Regions from separate parts of the Nocardioides sp. Leaf307 genome, predicted to be linked through region 1. Evidence: riboswitches for the same ligand, from Rfam matches in the RefSeq annotation. Region 1 holds a riboswitch; the other holds the start of a gene.

Region 1 (7,116 bases):
CTCGAAGGCGGCCACCGAGGCGCCGACGTCGCCGCCGCCGCCGTACTCCTCGGGGAACCCGAGGCCGCTCTGGCCGGTCGAGGCGATCTCGACCACGACGTCCTTGACCCGCTCGCGGAACTCGTCGGGCGTCATCGTCTCGGCGTCGCGCAGCACCTGCGCGTGGTCGACGAGGCTGTCGCGCACGAGCTGGCGCACCTCGGCGTACTTCCCGTCGAGCAGGCGGGTCATCGCCGCCACGTCGACCTCGGGCTGGCGGTAGCCCGAGCGGTGACGCTCCGGCTCGGGCGTGCTCGCGGCCGGGGCGGGGGCCTCGGTGGCGGCCGACGGGGTGACGGTGGTGCTGACGGTGTCGCTCGACATGCCCCGACGCTACTCGCGGGTCACCGGGGCGCCCAGGAAAACGCCGGATCTGCCGCCCTCACGGGTGAGACCGGGGCGCGCCGGCGGGCGCGGCGCGGGCAGGGGCTCAGTCGCGGGAGACCGGCACCTTGGAGGTGGTGGTCGTCGGGTGCGACTGGAGCGGGTAGCGGTCGAACTTCTGCCCGCTGGCCAGGCCACCGACGTAGAAGGCGACCAGCGCGATCATGATGCCGGCGATGTCGTCGGCGATGTAGTGCCAGCCGAAGTAGAGGGTGGCGACGACGGTGACGCCGAAGTTGACCCAGAAGACGACCTTGAGCACACGGTTCTGCAGCGTGAACTGCACCATGAGGGCCACCAGCAGCGTGATCGCGGTGTGGAGGCTGGCGAAGCCGGCGACCGACTGCACCTGGCCCTCCAGGCCCGGGATCATGTAGCTCTGCCGGGTGTAGACCAGCGACTCCATCAGCGACGTCGTCGGTGTGTCGGCCAGCGGCTGGTAGATCGCGACGTACTCCAGGCCCGGGCCCAGGGTGGGGAGGGCGTAGTAGGAGATCGTGCCGAGGGTCCACGCCACGCACTGCGAGGTGACGAACCAGTAGCCGTAGGACATGTTGCGCGACCACACCAGCCAGGCCGTGACCGCCAGCGGCACCAGCGGCAGGAACCACAGGTAGATGTAGCTGAGCAGGTGGGCGGCGACGGTGGTGCCGAGCAGGTCGTGCAGCACGATCGCGGGGTCGTTGCCGAAGAAGAGCGCGCGGTCGAGCAGGTGCAGCTCGCGGTCGTACATCCGGTCGGAGACGAGCGGGAGGTAGGACTTGATGTTGCGGTAGCAGACGTAGACGACGTAGAAGCAGATGATGCCGAGCGCGACCAGCGTCAGGCGCTCCTTGTTCCAGTGCGAGCGCAGGCGCTCGCGCACGATCGCCGGCATCAGCGTCGGGCGGCCCTTGGAGTACCACAGCGTGCGTGGCAGCAGGTCGAGCAGCAGCGCGCCGAGCAGCAGCAGCGGCAGGCGCAGCCACGACGGGCCGAGGAAGCTGCCCTCGGGGTCGACGAGGCCCTGGTCGAGCACGGCGGCGGTGATGACGGCCCACAGGCCCATCCCGATCGCGGTGACCACGAGGAGGACGTAGGCGCGGCGATACACGCAGGTCAGTGTAAGGACTGTCCCTACGCTTCGCCCCCTCCGCGCGCCCCGGGGAGCACCGCGAGCCGCGTGGCGTCCACCACCACGCCCACCCGGTCGCCCGGCGCCACGCGGTGGTCGAGGCCCGCCACGGCGTCGACCTCGCCCACCCCGTCGACCTCGAGGACCAGCCGCAGCTGCTCCGGCGTGCCCCGCAGCGAGCGCACCGTCGCCGCCAGCGCGCCGACCTGCGCGCCCGGCTGCCCGGGGGCGGCCAGCTGCAGCGCGGAGCGGCGTACGGCGACCGCCGTGGCCCCGCCCGCGGCGACGGGCCGGCCGGCCGCCGCCAGCACCCGGTCGGCCGCGGGGCCGTGCAGGACGCGGGCGTAGCCCAGGAAGAGGGCGGTGGCCTCGTCGACGGGGTGGCGCCACACCTCGCCGATGTCGCCGTGCTGCACCAGGCGACCCGCCCGCATCACCGCGAGCCGGTCGGCCACGGTGAAGGCCTCCTCGTGGTCGTGGGTCACCATCAGCGCGGTCGTGCCGGCGCGGCGCAGGATGTCGCGCAGCTCCACGGCCAGCCGCTCGCGCAGCCCGGCGTCGAGGGCCGAGAGCGGCTCGTCGAGCAGCAGCAGCCGGGGCTCGACGGCCAGCGAGCGGGCCAGCGCCACCCGCTGGCGCTCCCCGCCCGACAGCGTGCCGGGCAGCCGGTCGGCGTAGCCGGTGAGCCCGACCAGCTCGAGCAGCTCCTCGACGCGGCGGGCCTGCTCGCGGGCCCCGGAGCGCGAGCGGCGGCGCAGGCGCAGGGCGTAGCCCACGTTGCGCCCGACGGTGAGGTGGCCGAAGAGCTGCCCGTCCTGGAACATCAGCGCGAAGCCCCGCCTGTGGGTCGGCACGCGGGCCAGGTCGTCGCCGTCCCACGCGATCCGGCCCGTCGCGGGCTCGAGGCCGGCCACCGCGCGCAGCAGCGTCGACTTGCCGCACCCCGAGGGGCCCAGCACGGCGAGCACCTGGCCGTCGGGGAGGTCGAGGTCGACCCCGCTGACGGCCGGGCGGCCGTCGTAGGACACCGAGACGTCGCTCAGCGCGAGCATCGCGCTCCTCCTGTCGTCGGGCCGGTCACGGGGCCGGTCACAGGGCCGGTCACAGGGCCCCCAGCGACGGCACGCGCAGCCGCTCGACGGCCAGCATCACACCGGCGGTGGCCGCGGCCAGCACCACGGAGGCGGCCAGGGCCATGCCGTAGTTCATCGCTCCGGGGCTGCCGATGAGGCGGTAGATGACCACCGGCAGGGTCGGGGACTCCTCGCGCGCGAGGAAGGAGGTGGCCCCGAACTCCCCCAGCGACACCGCGAAGGCGAAGCCGGCGGCGGCCAGCAGGGGGCGCCACACCACCGGCAGGTCGACGGTGAGCACGGTGCGCCAGGCCCCGGCGCCCAGCGAGGCGGCCGCCTGGCGCTGCCGGTCGTCGACGCCGCCGAGCACGGGGGCGATCGTGCGCACGACCAGCGGCAGCGCCACCAGCGCCTGGGCCACCGGCACCAGCAGCGGGGAGTCGCGCAGGTCGAGCGGCGGGGAGTCGAGGGTGATGAGGAAGCCGAAGCCGAGCGTCACCGCCGAGACGCCCAGGGGCAGCATGAAGAAGCCGTCGAGGGCCGCGCGCACCCGCCGCTCGGCCCGCCCGCGGGAGCCCCGGGTGACCACGACGGCCACCAGCAGGCCCAGGGTCAGCGACATCCAGGTCGCGTCGACCGCGGTGCGCAGCGAGGTGAGCAGCGCGTCGGTCACCGGCACCAGCAGGGCGCCGCCCTCGCCGGGGGTGCGCAGGGCGCGGTAGTTGCCCAGGCTCCAGGCGTCGTCGACGCGCAGCGAGCCGCTCACCAGCACCGCCACGGGCGCGGCGACCACCACGAGCAGCAGCGCGGTGGCGCCCAGCTGGGGGAGGTCGCCGCGGCGGGGGCGGCGCGGGCGGGGCACGACGCGCGCCAGCGTCGGGTCGGGCACCGCCCGCAGCCGCGCGGCCACCAGCAGCAGCGCGGTGACCGCCACGAGCTGGAGGATCGACAGGGCCGCGGCCGCCTGGAGGTCGAGCAGGTTGGTGGTGAGCAGGTAGATCTCGGTCTCCACCGAGGAGTAGCGCAGCCCGCCCAGGGTCAGCACGACGCCGAAGGCGGTGGCGCAGAAGAGGAAGACCACGCTGGCCGACGACACGATCGCCGGGCGCAGCGCCGGCAGGGTCACGGTGCGCAGCACCTGCAGCGGGCTCGCACCCAGCGCCGCCGCCGCCTCGCCCGGGCGCGGGTCGAGCGACTCCCACGCCGCGCCCACGCCGCGGATGACCACGGCGACGTTGAAGAAGACCAGGCCCGCGACGATCGCCACCGGGCTGCCGTCGAGGCCGAGGAAGGCCAGCGGGCCCGCCTCGCCCAGCAGCTGGCGGAAGGCGATGCCGACGACCACGGTCGGCAGCACGAAGGGCACGAGCAGCGCGGCGCGCACCACGCGGCGCAGCGGGAAGTCGAGGCGGTGCAGGGCGAAGGCGGCCGGCAGGCCCAGCAGCACCGACAGCGCCGTGGCCACCGTCGCCGACCAGACGGTGAACCACAGCACCCGGTGCACCCGCTCGCGGCCCAGCACCTCGAGCACGGCACCCGGGTCGAGCACGCCGTCGACGACGAAGCCGCGTGCGAGCATGCCGCTCACCGGCAGCACGAAGAAGACCGCCAGCACCGCCACCGGCAGCGCCGCGAGCGCCAGCAGGGTCAGCGCCCGCCTCACCGGGTGACGACGTCCGTCCACTCCTGCAGCCACGTGGCGCGCTCGGTGGCGATCTCGGCGGGGTCGACCTCGTAGGGGTCGGTGGGGCGCTCGGCGTGCCGCGCCCAGTCGGTCGGCAGCTCGGTGCCCTCGACCACCGGGAAGACGTACATCGACTCCGGCAGCGCGGCCTGCACCTCCGGCCCGGTCATGAAGCGCACCAGCGCCTCGGCCCCGGCCACGTTCTCCGCGCCCGCCAGGACCCCGACGTACTCGACCTGCTGGAAGCAGGTGTCGAGCAGCGCCCGGGTGGTCGACGAGCCGTCGTCGGCGAGGGTGAAGGCCGGGGAGGAGTCGTAGGAGACGACGACCGGGCGGTCGCCGGAACCGCCGCCCTGGGTGAAGTCGGTCTGGTAGGCGTCCGACCAGCCGTCGACGAGCTTGGCGCCGTTGTCCATGAGGTCGGCCCAGTAGTCGGGCCAGTCCTCGCCGTACTCCGCGATCGTGGCCAGCAGGAACGCCAGGCCCGGGGAGCTGGTCGTGGCCCCGGGCACCACGAGCAGGTCGCGGTAGGCGGGGTCGGTGAGGTCGTCGAGCGAGGCCGGCGGCTCGAGGTCGCGCTCGGCGAACCACGTCTCGTCGACGTTGACGCACACGTTGCCGTTGTCGACCGCGGTCAGCGCCCCGTCGTCGTCGCCGGGCACGGCGTAGTCGGAGACCCCGGCGGGGGCGTCGAAGGCGTAGGGGGCGAAGACGCCCTCCTCCAGCGCGCGGGAGGCGAAGGTGTTGTCGACGCCGAAGGCCACGTCGCCGGTCGGGGAGTCCTTGGTCAGGACCAGCTTGTTGGTGAGGCTGCCGGCGTCACCGGAGGCGCGGACCACGAGGTCGTAGCCCGACTGCTGCTCGAAGGCCCGCTCGACCTTCTGGGGCAGGACGAACGACTCGTGGGTGACCAGCACGACCTCGCTGCCGTCGCCGGTGGCCCCCTCGGTGCCGCCGGCGCCGGTGGAGGAGCCCGCACCGCCCGTGTCGGCGGCGGTCGGGTCGTCGTCGCCGCTGCCGACCAGCGAGCAGGCCGGGGTGAGGCCGAGGACCACCGCGGTGGTCAGGACGGTGAGTGCGCGCGCACGCCTCATGTGGACTCCCTTCGCCGGTGCTAACCGGAGCAGGTTCGGAGGGTCTGCGGTACGACGCGACTCGTCGTCCGCACTCTCAGCACGCCACCGGTGGCCGGTCGTGCTCCCCTGTCTTCTGCGGCCAGTGTAGGTCGCCGGCCGCTCCGGCACGGTCGGCCGCCGGGCCGTGGCCACCCGGCGCCCGCCCGGTGGGTGCGGCTGGCGGGGTCTGAGAGGCTTCCGGCGTGCCGAGCCTCCGCCACCAGCTCCTCGCGACCCTCATCCCCCGACTGCGCCGGGCCGGCGAGCTGAGCTCGCTGCCCGAGGAGCGCGAGCGCGTGCTCGAGGGGCAGGCAGGCCGCGCGCCCGGGCTGGCGACGGGGCTGGTGCCCGGCTTCGCGCGGCGCTTCACCCTGGTCACCGACTCCTCCGCCGGCTTCGACGTGCACGTGCTCGCCCCACGCGGGGTCGAGCCCGAGCGGACCCTGGTGTGGATGCACGGCGGCGCCTACGTCGCCGGCATCGACCCCTTCCACGTGCGCTACGCCGCCGCGCTCGCCCGCCGGCTCGGGGTGCGGGTCGTGCTGCCCGACTACCCGCTGGCCCCGGGCAGCACCTGGGCCGACTCCCACGACCGGCTCGTCGACGTCGTCGCGCGCGCCTGCGCCCACGGCCCGGTGCTGCTGGGCGGCGACTCCGCCGGCGGCGGCATCGCGCTGGCCGTGGCCCAGAGCGTGCGCGACCGCGGTCTCGACCCGGCGGGGTCGCTGGAGCGGCTGCTGCTGCTCTCGCCCTGGGTCGACCTCACCACCTCCACGCCCGCGACGCGGTGGTTCGCGGCGCGCGACCCGTGGCTCTTCGAGTCCAAGCTGCACGCCTACGCCGCGTGGTGGGCCGGCTCCCCCGACGACCTGGCCCGTCCCGAGGTCTCCCCGGCGCTGGGCGACCTCGCCGGCCTGCCGCCGGCGCTGGTGCTCTGCGGCACGCGCGACCTGCTCGTCCCCGGCGTACGGCTGCTGGCGCGGCGGGCCGCCGAGGCCGGGTGGGACCTCACCTACGTCGAGGAGCCCGACCTCATCCACGTCTACCCGATCCTGCCGCTCATCCCCGAGGCGCGCCGGGCCCGGCGCACCGTCGAGGCCTTCCTGCGGGGGTCGGCCCGATGAGCGGACCGGTGAGCGGTTCGGCGGGCGGCCCGGTGGACGGCACGGGGGTGTGGTCCAGCGACTTCGCGGGGCTCGCGCCGGCGGTCGCCTACGCCGTGTGGCGGCTGCGGCAGGAGGTCTTCGTGGTCGAGCAGGACTGCCCCTACCCCGACCTCGACGGCCGCGACACCGAGCCCGGCACCCGCCACGTCGTGCTCCCCGACCCCGAGCGGCCCGACGAGGTGCCGGTGCTGGGCTACGCCCGGGTGCTCGACGACGGCGACACGTGGCGCATCGGCCGGGTCGTGCTGCACCCCTCGGGCCGCGGGCGGGGCCTCAGCGGCACGCTGATGGGGGCCTGCGTGGCGTTGTGCGACGGCGACGGCGACGGCGACGGCGACGGGGGCGAGAGCGGGGTGCGCCGTGACGTCGTGCTCGACGCCCAGGCGCCGCTGGCGGGCTGGTACGCCGGCTTCGGCTTCGCCGTCGACGGGCCGGAGTTCCTGGAGGACGGCATCCCCCACGTGCCGATGCGGCGGCGCGGCTGAGAGGTCCCGGCGTGGCCTGCGGGGTCGCGGGCGTCGCGGGGGTCGTGGGGTCGCGG
Region 2 (7,116 bases), on a different contig from region 1:
TGATCGGGAAGTTCTCCACCGCACGCTGGGTCTGGGCCCGCCACAGCGCGTCGCGCGGCACCTCCACCTCGCCCATGCTGTCGTGCTCGACCCGCGTCGGTGGGCCGTCGGACGCGGGGGAGGTGCGGGTCGGGGAACCGGTGGGGAGGTCGGAGTCGCTCACACCTGGGACGGTACCCGCGAGACGTAGAGCCAGTACGTCTCCTCGCGCTCCTGCAGGCGCACGGGGAAGGGGCGCGCCTCGACCTCGCCGAGCACCGCGCGCATCGTCTCCTCCAGGCGTGGGGAGGCGTCGGCCGACCACACCACCAGCACCCCGCCGGGGCGCAGCACGCTGCGGGCCCGGTCGAGGAACGGCGCCTGGTAGAGCGAGGCGTTGGCGTCGTGCACGAGGTGGTCGGGTCCGTTGTCGACGTCGAGCAGCAGCAGGTCGTACGACGCGGGGCGCGCCTCGGCGAGGGCGACCGCGACGTCGGCCACCACCACGCGGGCCCGGGCGTCGGCCATCAGCGCGGGGCCGTGCGGCACGGTGCCGTCGCGCATCCAGGCGACCAGCGCCTCCTCGACCTCGACCACGGCGCAGCGCTCGACCCGGGGGTCGGCCAGCACCTCGTGCATCGTGTAGCCCAGGCCCAGACCACCGACGACGACGTCTCGGGGGTCGTCGCACAGCTCCAGCGCGGCACGGGCCAGCGCCCGCTCGGTGTGCACCTCCACGGTGTCCATGACGAAGACGCCGTTGGCGCGCAGCTCCAGCGCCCGCGAGCCGTCGTCACCGCGGCGCTCGCGCAGCACCAGCTCGCCGCGCGCGCTCTCGGCGCGGGCGACCTCGACGTGGTGGACCTCGACGGGACCGGCTCCGGGCTGCACCCCGTCATCCTCGCCCATCGCGGGACGCGACGTCACCCGGGCGTCACACGGCCGTCACGCGGGGCTCAGGTCGCTCTCAGCCGGGCTCCCTACGGTGGTGGAAGCGTCAACTACCGACCCCCGTCGCCCCCTCTGGAGGAACCCCCGTGTCGACCGTTCTCGGGAACCGTCTGCCCCCCGCCGCGCAGGACGTCGTGCTCCTGCTCGCCCGCCTGCTGCTCGGCGCCGTGCTGATCGCCCACGGCTGGCAGAAGCTCGTCGACCAGGGCGTGGGCGCCACGGCCGACGGCTTCGCCCAGCTGGGCATCCCCGCCCCCACGGCCGCGGCCGTCTTCGCGGTCGTGGCCGAGCTCGGCGGCGGCGTCCTGCTCGTGCTCGGGCTGCTCACGCCGGTCGCCGGCCTGCTGGTGGCGGCCACGATGGCCGGCGCGTGGTGGTTCGTGCACCGCGGCAGCGGTCTCTTCGCCGCCGAGGGCGGCTGGGAGCTCGTGGCCGCGCTGGGGCTCGGCGCGCTCGTGCTCGGCGTCGTGCCGGGGCGCCTCGCCCTCGACCACGTGCTCGCCGGCCGGGGAGCGCGCCGCGAGCCCGTCGCGGCCTGACCGGCCCACCCGGCCCGCCCACCCTTTGGGACCGGATCGGCCCCGGGACCCCCGGTGGGCTCGGGGCCGGGCCGGCGGCGCAGTACGTTCGAGACGGTCGGACCCGCCGACCGCGAGGAGGACCGATGAGCGACCACGAGGCCGGCACCGGCCAGGGATCCCAGCACGCGACGCCGAAGCCCGACGCCGCCGGCTCGAAGCTCTACACCGAGCACGACCCGGAGCGCGCCGCGGAGAAGGACAACGCCCACGAGCGCCCCGGTCCCGGCGACCAGGACGGCCAGCTCTCCGAGGTCGGCAACCTCGAGGACGCGGGCGACCCGATCATGCCCGACCAGGCCGTCGCCGGCGCCCCCGACGCCGAGAGCGGATCCGTCGACGAGGGTCCTGCGGGGCCCAACGCCAACCCCAACGCCGGCGCCCGACGTACCTGACCGGACCCTGCGACGCACGACGCCCCCGCACCGGACCGGTGCGGGGGCGTCGTGCGTCGCGGGGTAGGGCTACTCCTGCGAGCGCACCCGCAGGCCGGCGCCCAGCGCGCTCAGCGGCACCGTGACGGCGCCGGAGGGGTCGGTGAAGAAGTCGTTGCCCTTGTCGTCGACGACGATGAAGGCCGGGAAGTCCTCGACCTCGATCTTCCACACCGCCTCCATGCCGAGCTCGGCGTACTCCAGCACCTCCACCGAGGTGATGCAGTCCTGGGCCAGCCGGGCGGCGGGTCCGCCGATGGAGCCGAGGTAGAAGCCGCCGTGGGCCTCGCACGACTCGGTGACCTGCTTCGAGCGGTTGCCCTTGGCCAGCATCACCTTCGAGCCGCCGGCGGCCTGGAAGGACCGCACGTAGGAGTCCATCCGCCCGGCGGTGGTGGGGCCGAAGGAGCCGGACGCCATGCCGTCGGGGGTCTTGGCGGGGCCGGCGTAGTAGACCGGGTGGTCCTGGAGGTACTGCGGCATCTCCTCGCCGGCGTCGAGGCGCTCCTGGATCTTGGCGTGCGCGATGTCGCGGGCGACCACCAGCGGGCCGGTGAGCGAGAGGCGGGTCTTGACCGGGTGGCGGGTGAGCTCGGCGAGGATCTCGTCCATCGGGCGGGTCAGGTCGATGCGCACGACGTCGCCGGCGCCGACGAGGTCCTGCACCTCCGGCTCGGGGAGGTACTGCGCGGGGTCGGTCTCCAGCTGCTCGAGGAAGACGCCCTCGGCGGTGATCTTGCCCAGCGCCTGGCGGTCGGCCGAGCAGGAGACGGCGATCGCGACCGGGCACGAGGCGCCGTGGCGCGGCAGGCGCACGACCCGCACGTCGTGGCAGAAGTACTTGCCGCCGAACTGCGCGCCGATCCCGAAGGACTGGGTCAGCTCGAAGACCTGCTCCTCCAGCTCGAGGTCGCGGAAGCCGTGGGCGCTCATCGAGCCCTCGGTGGGCAGGTTGTCGAGGTAGTGCGCCGAGGCGTACTTGGCGGTCTTGAGCGCGAACTCCGCGCTCGTGCCGCCGATGACCACGGCGAGGTGGTACGGCGGGCACGCGGCGGTGCCGAGGGAGCGGATCTTCTCGTCGAGGAACTCCAGCATCCGCTTCGGGTTGAGGATCGCCTTGGTCTCCTGGAAGAGGAACGACTTGTTGGCCGACCCACCGCCCTTGGCCATGAAGAGGAACTTGTACTCCGGCGAGCCGTCGGCGGCGGGCGTGGAGTAGAGCTCGATCTGGGCCGGCAGGTTGCTGCCGGTGTTCTTCTCCTCGTAGGTGGTCAGCGGGGCCAGCTGGGAGTAGCGCAGGTTGAGCCGGGTGTAGGCGTCGAAGACGCCCCGGCTGATGGCCTCGCCGTCGTCGGCGCCGGTGAGCACGCCCTCGGACTTCTTGCCCATGACGATGGCGGTGCCGGTGTCCTGGCACATCGGCAGGACGCCGCCGGCGGAGATGTTGACGTTCTTGAGCAGGTCGAGCGCCACGAAGCGGTCGTTGCCGGAGGCCTCGGGGTCGTCGATGATCTTCCGCAGCTGGGCCAGGTGGGCCGGGCGCAGGTAGTGGCTGATGTCGTGCATCGCCTCGGCGGTCAGCCGCCGGATCGCCTCCGGCTCGACCTGGAGGAAGGTGCGCCCGCCGGCCTCGAAGGTGGAGACCCCCTCGTCGGTCACCAACCGGTAGGGCGTGTCGTCCTTGCCGGTGGGGAGGAGGTCGGAGTACCGGAAGTCGGGTTCGCTGGCCACGGGCCGCAAGGCTACGCCTGGGCGCGCCCCCGTGGGGCAGGACCCCGCTCCGCGGTCGACCCCTGGAAGGCGCCCGGAGCGGCTGCTACGGTCGACGGCGTCCACCACGGGAGCTCGCGGCAGCGAGCTGAGAGGGAGCTGAGCCGCTCCGACCGTCGAACCTGATCCGGGTCATGCCGGCGAAGGAAGCGAGGAGCAGCCGTGCTGTCGTCACGTCCCACCACCCGTCGTCCGAGCCCGCCGTCGAGCGCTCCGTCGAGTCCCCCGACAAGGGGGTGCGCCGGGGCTCCGCCCCGCTCGGCCCGGAGGGGCTGAGCCGTGCGCGTGCGGGTGCTCGGCGCGGGGGTCGTCGGCCTGGCCTGCACCGACGAGCTGGTGCGGCGCGGCCACGAGGTCGAGGTCGTCGACCCGGCCCCCGGTGGCGGTGCGTCCTACGCCGCCGCGGGGATGCTCGCGCCCACCGCCGAGGTGTGGCACGGCGAGGAGGCGCTGCTCGACCTGGGCCTGCGCAGCCTCGCGCTGTGGCCGTTCGCCGCCCGCCGCTGGGGTGTCGCGCTGCGCCCGGGCGGCACGCTCCTCGTCGGTCGTGACGACGCCGACCTCCAGCTGGTCGAGCGCCAGGCCGCGCTGCTGGCCCGCCTGGGCCGGCCCGTCGACGTCGTGGGCGGACGGGCCGCCCGCAGCCTCGAGCCGCGCCTCGGCGCCGGCGTCGCCGGAGCCGCCCTGCTGCCCGACGAGGGCAGCGTCGCCCCGCGCGAGGTCGTGGCCGCCCTGCTCGACCGGCACCGCGCCCGCCTCCTCCCGGCCCCGTCGGGGGCCCCGGTCGACCGCACGGTGGTCGCGACCGGGATCGCCGCGACCGGACTGGTGCGCGGCGTGCGCGGGGAGGTCCTGCGGCTGCGCAGCGACGACCCGCCCGAGCGCACCGTGCGCGGGTGGGTCCACGGCGAGCCCGTCTACGTCGTGCCCCGCGCCGACGGCGAGGTGGTCGTCGGCGCGACCAGCGAGGAGCACGACGCGCCCCCGGTGGTCACCGCCGGCGGGGTGCGCCGCCTGCTCGAGGCCGCCTGCCGGCTGCTGCCCGGGCTCGACCGCGCCGAGCTGCTCGAGGCGACCGCCCGCGACCGTCCGGCCACGGCCGACAACCTGCCGCTCGTGGGGCCGGCCGGGCCGCGCTGGTCCGCGGGTCGGGCCGACGGCGGCCACGACACGGGCACCGGCGGGCGCGAGACGCCGGGAGCCCGCGACACGGCCACCGTCGGCGACAGGGGCCCCGACGGCGACACCGTGCTGGCCGTCGGTCTCTTCCGCCACGGCGTGCTGCTCGCCCCGCTCGTGGCCGCGCTGGTGGCCGACCACCTCGACCACGGCCACGTCGAGCCCGCCCTCGACCCGCGCCGCCTCGACCCGCGCCGCCTCGATCGGCGCCGCCTCGATCCGCCGCCCGCGCCACCGCACCGCCACCCGACCGCCCCGGCACACCCCCACCCGACCGCCCCAGCACACCTCCACCCGGACGGAGACCGCCCATGACCCACGTCGTGCTCAACGGCGAGGCGCGCAGCCTCGACGACACCACCACGCTGGCCGAGCTGCTGGCCCCCACCGGCGCCGGGCGCGGCTGCGCGGTCGCCCTCAACGGCGTCGTCGTGCCCCGTGCGCAGCTGGCGGACCGGCGCCTCGCCGACGGCGACGTGGTCGAGGTCGTGACGGCGGTGCAGGGCGGATGAGCGCCGACGACGACCTCGTGGTCGGTGGCGTCGCGCTCGCCTCCCGACTCCTGCTCGGCACCGGCGGCCTGCCCTCGTTGGCGCTGCTGCCCGCCGTGCTGGCGGCCGCCCGCCCCGGCCTGGTCACGGTGAGCATGCGGCGCACCGGCGCCCGGGGCCCCGGCGGGGTGCTCGACGTGCTCGACCGCGCCGGCGTGCGGGTGCTGCCCAACACCGCCGGCTGCACCACCGCCCGCGAGGCCGTGCTCACCGCGGAGCTGGCCCGCGAGGCGCTCGGCACCGACTGGGTCAAGCTCGAGGTCGTCGGCGACGAGGCCACGCTGATGCCCGACCCCGTCGAGCTGCTCGAGGCCGCCGGGACGCTGGTGCGCTCCGGCTTCACCGTGCTTCCCTACACCACCGACGACGCCGTCGTGGCGCGCCGGCTGGCCGACCTCGGCTGCGCCGCGGTGATGCCGCTGGGCTCGCCCATCGGCTCGGGGCTGGGCGTGCTCAACCCTCGTGCCATCGAGGCCCTGGTCGCCGCCGTCGACGTGCCGGTCGTGCTCGACGCAGGCGTCGGCACCGCCAGCGACGCCGCGCTCGCGCTCGAGCTGGGCTGCGACGCTGTCCTCGCGGCGACCGCCGTGACGCGCGCCGAGGACCCCGTGCGCATGGCGTGCGCCCTGCGGCTGGCCGTCGAGGCCGGTCACGCCGCGCGGCACGCCGGGCGGGTGCCCCGCCGGCGCAGCGCCCGGGCCTCCAGCCCCGTCGAGGGCCGGATCGGGGCAGGGGCGTGAGCGCCCGGCCGACCCGCCCCTCGCCGTGGCCCGGACCCGGCGGACCGCCGCGCCTGCTGCTGCTCACCGACCGCTCCCAGCTGAGCCTGGGCCGGAGCCTGGTGGGCACCGTCGCGGAGTGCGTGGAGGCCGGCCTGCGCGCGGTGGTCGTGCGCGAGCCCGACCTGCACCCGCGTGCGCGCCACGCGCTCCTGGCCGCCCTCGCCCGGCTGCCCGGTCTGGTGGTGATCTCCTCGCGGCTGCCGGACCCCGCCGCCCACGGCGTGCACCTGGCCGCCCACCAGCGACCCGGCCGCTGGGCGGCGTCGGCGGCCGGCCCGGTGATGGGCCGCTCCTGCCACGCGGTGGGGGAGGTCCGCACGGCGGCGGCCGAGGGCGCGACGTACGTCGTGCTGTCGCCCTTCGGCGTCTCGCCGAGCAAGCCCGGCCACCTCCCGCCGCTGCCGCGGACCGCGTACGCCGAGGCAGCGGACGCCGGCGTGCCGGTGCTCGCCCTCGGCGGGATCGGCCGCGACGACGTGGCCGCCGCACTCGCCGCCGGCGCCCACGGGGTGGCCGTGATGGGGGGCGTCATGCGCGCCCGCGACCCCGCCGCCGAGGTGGCCGCCCTGCTGGCCCGGCTGCCCCCGCCCGCCTCCCAGCCGCCCGCCTCCCAGCCACCCGCCTCCCAGCCACCCGCCTCCCAGCCACCCGGGGGCCCACCTCCCGCCCCCGGCCGCCCACGTCCCACCCGCCCGAGCGCGAGCTGTGACGCCCCGTCAGCCGCTCTGCCGGCCCGCCGGCCCCCCTGCTGACCCGTCACGACGGAGCGGTGGACGAGCGGACCGCGCGTGGCGGCGCGCGGCCCCCGACCCGACCCCGACCCGGCCCAGACCTGACCTGACCTGACCCGACCTGACCCGAGGAGCCCCCCATGACCACCCACCCCGCCCAC

Evidence for each region. Region 1 has a riboswitch for thiamine pyrophosphate ahead of ASF50_RS17020 (thiamine ABC transporter substrate binding subunit). Riboswitches for the same ligand answer to the same signal wherever they lie in the genome.
Region 2: another riboswitch for thiamine pyrophosphate. It lies ahead of ASF50_RS13120 (FAD-dependent oxidoreductase); the one in region 1 lies ahead of ASF50_RS17020 (thiamine ABC transporter substrate binding subunit).

Annotation. Positions count from the first base shown of each region.
Region 1 is NZ_LMNY01000003.1:469,193-476,308, reverse strand. Features, by position in the region: gene ASF50_RS17040 (acyl-CoA dehydrogenase) at 1-363, opposite strand, end outside; gene ASF50_RS17035 (phosphatase PAP2 family protein) at 470-1,516, opposite strand; gene ASF50_RS17030 (ABC transporter ATP-binding protein) at 1,540-2,589, opposite strand; gene ASF50_RS17025 (ABC transporter permease) at 2,639-4,273, opposite strand; gene ASF50_RS17020 (thiamine ABC transporter substrate binding subunit) at 4,270-5,388, opposite strand; TPP riboswitch at 5,378-5,508, opposite strand; gene ASF50_RS17015 (alpha/beta hydrolase) at 5,613-6,533, shown strand; gene ASF50_RS17010 (GNAT family N-acetyltransferase) at 6,542-7,060, shown strand.
Region 2 is NZ_LMNY01000002.1:840,363-847,478, reverse strand. Features, by position in the region: gene ASF50_RS13145 (class II fumarate hydratase) at 1-163, opposite strand, end outside; gene ASF50_RS13140 (hypothetical protein) at 160-870, opposite strand; gene ASF50_RS13135 (DoxX family protein) at 1,017-1,469, shown strand; gene ASF50_RS13130 (hypothetical protein) at 1,595-1,903, shown strand; gene ASF50_RS13125 (fumarate hydratase) at 1,973-3,673, opposite strand; TPP riboswitch at 3,770-3,879, shown strand; gene ASF50_RS13120 (FAD-dependent oxidoreductase) at 3,992-5,206, shown strand; gene thiS (sulfur carrier protein ThiS) at 5,203-5,403, shown strand; gene ASF50_RS13110 (thiazole synthase) at 5,400-6,182, shown strand; gene ASF50_RS13105 (thiamine phosphate synthase) at 6,179-6,976, shown strand; gene thiC (phosphomethylpyrimidine synthase ThiC) at 7,096-7,116, shown strand, end outside.